DNA from 2 places in the Rhodococcus sp. ABRD24 genome. Region 2 is predicted to be linked to the other one. Evidence: riboswitches for the same ligand, from Rfam matches in the RefSeq annotation. Region 2 holds a riboswitch; the other holds the start of a gene.
What was found. Region 2 has a riboswitch for glycine ahead of gcvP (aminomethyl-transferring glycine dehydrogenase). Riboswitches for the same ligand answer to the same signal wherever they lie in the genome.
Positions count from the first base shown of each region.

Region 1: another riboswitch for glycine. It lies ahead of gcvP (aminomethyl-transferring glycine dehydrogenase); the one in region 2 lies ahead of gcvP (aminomethyl-transferring glycine dehydrogenase).

Region 1 is NZ_CP035319.1:1,736,650-1,739,043, forward strand. It holds gene gcvP (aminomethyl-transferring glycine dehydrogenase) at 1-1,283, opposite strand, end outside; glycine riboswitch at 1,537-1,628, opposite strand; gene ERC79_RS07825 (hypothetical protein) at 1,971-2,150, opposite strand.
Region 2 is NZ_CP035319.1:200,203-202,596, reverse strand. It holds gene ERC79_RS00810 (bifunctional nuclease family protein) at 1-122, shown strand, start outside; gene ERC79_RS00805 (MerR family transcriptional regulator) at 385-1,008, shown strand; glycine riboswitch at 1,062-1,157, shown strand; gene gcvP (aminomethyl-transferring glycine dehydrogenase) at 1,348-2,394, shown strand, end outside.

The DNA.
Region 1 (2,394 bases), 1.5 Mb from region 2:
GCGTCGAGCGCGAACGCCGACGAGATCTGCACCTCGGCGCCGAACACGGTAAGAACCCGGGCCACGATGTCGTCGGTGGTGCACTCGTCGCACGCGATCGCGACATGATCAGCGTCGACCATTCGGAGGTTGATGCCGCCCCGATCGGCACGGTCGACTATCTGACGAGCGGAGTCGGGGACGCGTACGAGGACAGTATCGAAGAAGCTGTCGTGCACGATGTCGTGGCCTGCAGCGCGAATACCGGCCGCTAGTGCCCTCGCGTGCTTGTGGACGCGTTCGGCGATGGCGCGTAACCCTTCCGGGCCGTGGTAAACGGCGTACATGGCGGCGAGGTTCGCCAGCAGGGCCTGGGCTGTGCAGATGTTGCTGGTTGCCTTGTCTCGGCGGATGTGCTGCTCACGGGTTTGCAGCGCGAGTCGGTAAGCGGGATTTCCGTCGACGTCTACCGAGACGCCGACCAGGCGCCCGGGCAGCATCCGTTCCAGCCCATCACGCACGGCCATGAAGCCGGCGTGGGGGCCGCCGAAGAACAATGGGACACCGAAACGCTGGGCAGAACCAACCGCGATGTCCGCACCCTGCTCCCCCGGGGGCGTGAGGAGGGTCAGCGACAGCAGGTCGGCAGCAACGGTGGTCAGCACTCCGCGCTCCTTCGCCTCCGCGATCACGGGTGCGAGATCTCGGACCACGCCGGTGGATCCCGGCGCCTGCAGCACCAAGCCGAAGAAGTCACCTTCGGGAATTCCATCGGTCAGGTCGGCCACCTCGACAGCGATACCGACGGCCTTGGCGCGACCGCGAACTACCGCCAGGGTCTGCGGTAGCGTATCGGCGTCGATGACCACCCGCGGCGTTGACGACTTGGCTTTGTTCGCCCTACGCATCAGCAGCACTGCTTCCATCACTGCGGTCGCTTCGTCGAGCAGCGAGGCACCCGCCAGCGGCAACGCGGTGAGCTCCTCGATCACTGTCTGGAACGTCAGCAACGCCTCCAGCCGGCCCTGGGAGATCTCCGGCTGGTACGGCGTGTAGGCCGTGTACCAGGCTGGGGACTCGAGGAGGTTTCGGCGCAGCACCGCGGGAGTGACGGTGTCGTGGTACCCGAGCCCGATCATCTGCACACGGGTCTCGTTGCGATCGGCTAGTGCGCGCAGGTCGGCGAGAACCTGCTGTTCACTCCGAGCTTCCGGTAAGTCGAGAGCCCGATTGCTGCGGATCTGTTCGGGTACAGCGGAATCGATGAGTGCGTCGAGACTGTCATATCCGAGGGTGGCGAGCATGTGCCGAGTCGCCGGCACGTTCGGGCCGATGTGGCGGGCGGGAAACTCTCCGATGAGTTGGGCGCCATCGCGTGTCTGGTCGAACAAGAGATACTCCGGTTTCGGTGGTGTCCGGACCGCACCGGACAACGACTAGGAACACCTCCCCGCTCTGTCCTTGGCACCTGAGAGTCTGGACGCACCGCATCACGCGGCACGCTCTACACCTTCGGTAAGGCCCGGCCGCGAGACCGGTCCTGTTCTCCAGAGTTGCCTCTGCGCTGCGGTACTGGGGCCTGAGAGATTCCTGGGGAGGAGTTTGCTCCTACGGCGCCTCCGTCATGGAGGTTCTCCCGCTGCGCGTCGACGGCGTATTCACTTGTGATGCGGCCCACTGTACACACAGCGCGGCCGGGTGTCCCTTCCCCGATCCGCGATTGCGCCCTTTGCAAGCAAGCCCCAAGTCCGATTCCCGTTTTATCGCTTGGTTTTTCGTTCCCGTAGCTAGGCGAGCGCGAGCGTCCGATACGTCCCGGTCCTCGAGCCAGGCCCGCTGGTTCTTCACCTGATCGCGGACCTCGCCTGCGGTGACCCGGAGAACCGCCCTCTGAATCCGCTGGTGCCCAACGTGTCCCAGGCCTGGGGACAGACATGACCAAACGATTCGCAGGAACGACTCGACAAGCAGATCCTGCGGGACGGACGGCGTCAGAACCCTCCCCGACCGCACGCACGCGGCGGCGCGGCGGCGCCGTGCTCGCCGAGCAATAGGACGAGTGGATCGAAGGAAGCCGCTGCGTCGGCGTCGATGCCCTCGCCAAGGTCCGCGACGTCACCCTGGTTGCGCCCAGCGTGCGGACCGCGAACGTCGAGCTCTGTCCAACACACGCAAGGTAGACTGAAACGGCGGGGCGTGGGTAGCCGAACGCTCGCCACAGCCGCCAGTTCTCTCACGCCTTCCCAATAGAAACATGTAGCAGGCTTGGTGTGGATGCGGATCGACTCGAAGCCCATTCCCGAGGGCGACACTTGGAGTCACACGCGGGCAGCGGGGCATCGATTGCACCTGCGGACGTGCAGAGTCTGAGATGCAGAGTCTGAGATGCAGAGTCTGAGATGCAGAGTCTGAGAA
Region 2 (2,394 bases):
AGGAAGCCGTCCTCGAGGAGGCTGGACTGGTGATGCCGGACGAGCGTGAGGACGAAGTCGAGAAGTTCAAAGAGTTCCTCGAGTCGGTGTCGCCGGATGATTTCAAGGCGACCGACGGCTGATTAAGTCTCTACCTCAACTTTAGGTTTAGTTTTCTTGGGCGCGTCGCGTTGACCCTGCCCCGCCGGGGCCATAGCGTCGGGGGCGTTGTCAGCGTCCGGGTCCTTGAACCCCCGCCACGCTGTCTGTCCAGGGCGTACTCTGAGTAGATCCACCGTTCGGGTTTACTCGGTTGTCACGAGTGAGCGATTGCAGGTAGCGGGGAGAGTCGAATGCCACGCCCCACCTGTCAGCCGCTGCTGAACATGCGAGAGGGAGTAGTCAGTGGGAGATCGGCCGCAGGAGCACCAGTTGAATCTCGCGTCTACTGACGAGGCATCGGTCGTGGCGCCGATTGTCGATCAGGAAACGCAGCCAGGGTTGTTCCCCGACGATTCCATCCCGGACGAGCTCGTCGGCTACCGCGTACCGAGTGCATGCCAGATCGCCGGCATCACCTACCGTCAGCTGGACTACTGGGCCCGTACCAATCTGGTCGTGCCTTCGATCCGCGGCGCCGCCGGTTCCGGCAGCCAACGTCTGTACTCCTTCAAGGACATTCTCGTCCTCAAGATCGTCAAACGACTCCTCGACACCGGGATCTCACTGCAGAACATCCGGGTCGCGGTCGATCACTTGCGCCAGCGCGGTGTGCGCGACCTTGCTCGAATCACCCTGTTCTCCGATGGAACAACCGTTTACGAATGCATGTCTGCGGAAGAGGTCGTCGACCTGCTCCAGGGCGGTCAGGGAGTCTTCGGGATCGCGGTGAGCGGAGCTATGCGCGAGCTCACCGGCACCATCGCTGACTTCCCGGCCGAGCGTGCCGATGGTGGCGCGGCCGAGCAGAGTCCTGAGGACGAATTGGCGTCTCGCCGCAAGAACCGGGGCGACCGCAAGACCGGATAGCCGGTACCGGGCGTTCGTTGCATCCTGCGCGGTGGCATAGAATGGCGGGGCGTCGCCGTCGTGCGGGAGAGTTCCGGGCACCTGTCCGGGCGCCGAAGGAGCAGCACCTCCCCGTCAATCTCTCAGGTACCCAGGACCGTGCGGGCTCCGACGCCTCTGGAAAGCGGTGGGAGTACCCACCCGCCCACGGGGAAAGGCGCGCACGTCCATGCTCAGGCGCGGACGACGTGGCAGCCGAATCTCTCAGGCGCTCGGGTCTCCCGAGCAGGCGACAGAGGGGGAGGAACGTTCCTCATCGTGGAGCGTGTCCTGGACCTTTCGACCTGCCTGGGAGTTCACTTGATCGACGCTCGTAGCCATTCGTTCGCTGACCGCCACGTCGGCCCCGATTCGGCCGAACTGGCCCGCATCCTCGATGTCGTCGGGGTTGCCTCGCTCGATGAGCTCGCAACGCGCGCGGTGCCCGCCAGCATCCTGGACGCGGCGCCGGGTGGTGTCGCCGCCGGGCTCGACACCCTGGACTCGCCTCTCACCGAACACGAGGCGCTGATTGCCCTGTCTGCGCTGGCAGCTCGCAACACGGTCGCCGTCTCGATGGTGGGTCTCGGCTACTACGACACCCTCACTCCGCCCGTGCTGGTGCGCAACATCCTCGAAAACCCGGCCTGGTACACCGCCTACACGCCGTATCAGCCGGAGATCAGCCAGGGCCGGCTCGAGGCGCTACTCAACTTCCAGACGATGGTCGGCGATCTGACGGGCATGGAGATCGCGAACTCGTCGATGCTCGACGAGGGCACGGCCGCGGCCGAGGCGATGACCCTGCTGCGTCGTGCCTCTCGCAGCAAGTCCCCGCGGTTCGTCCTGGACACCGACCTGTTCCCGCAGACCCGCGCCGTGGTGATCACGCGTGCCGAGCCGCTCGGCATCGAGATCGTCGAGGCTGATCTGACGCAGGGCCTGCCGGACGGTGAGTTCTTCGGCGTGCTCGCGCAGCTGCCCGGTGCTTCGGGGAGGGTCGTCGACCACACGTCGATGATCGCCGAGGCACATGAGCGCGGCGCGCTCGTGGCCGTCGGTGCCGACCTGCTGGCGTTGACCCTGCTGACCCCGCCCGGCGAACAAGGTGCCGACGCGTGCTTCGGCACGACCCAGCGTTTCGGCGTTCCCATGGGTTTCGGTGGCCCGCATGCGGGCTATCTAGCCGTGCATACCAAGCATGCACGTCAGCTCCCGGGCCGCCTGGTCGGCATCTCGGTCGACGTCGACGGCGACAAGGCCTACCGACTGGCACTGCAGACCCGCGAGCAGCACATCCGTCGTGAGAAGGCGACATCCAACATCTGCACCGCACAGGTGCTGCTCGCGATAGTCGCGGCGATGTAT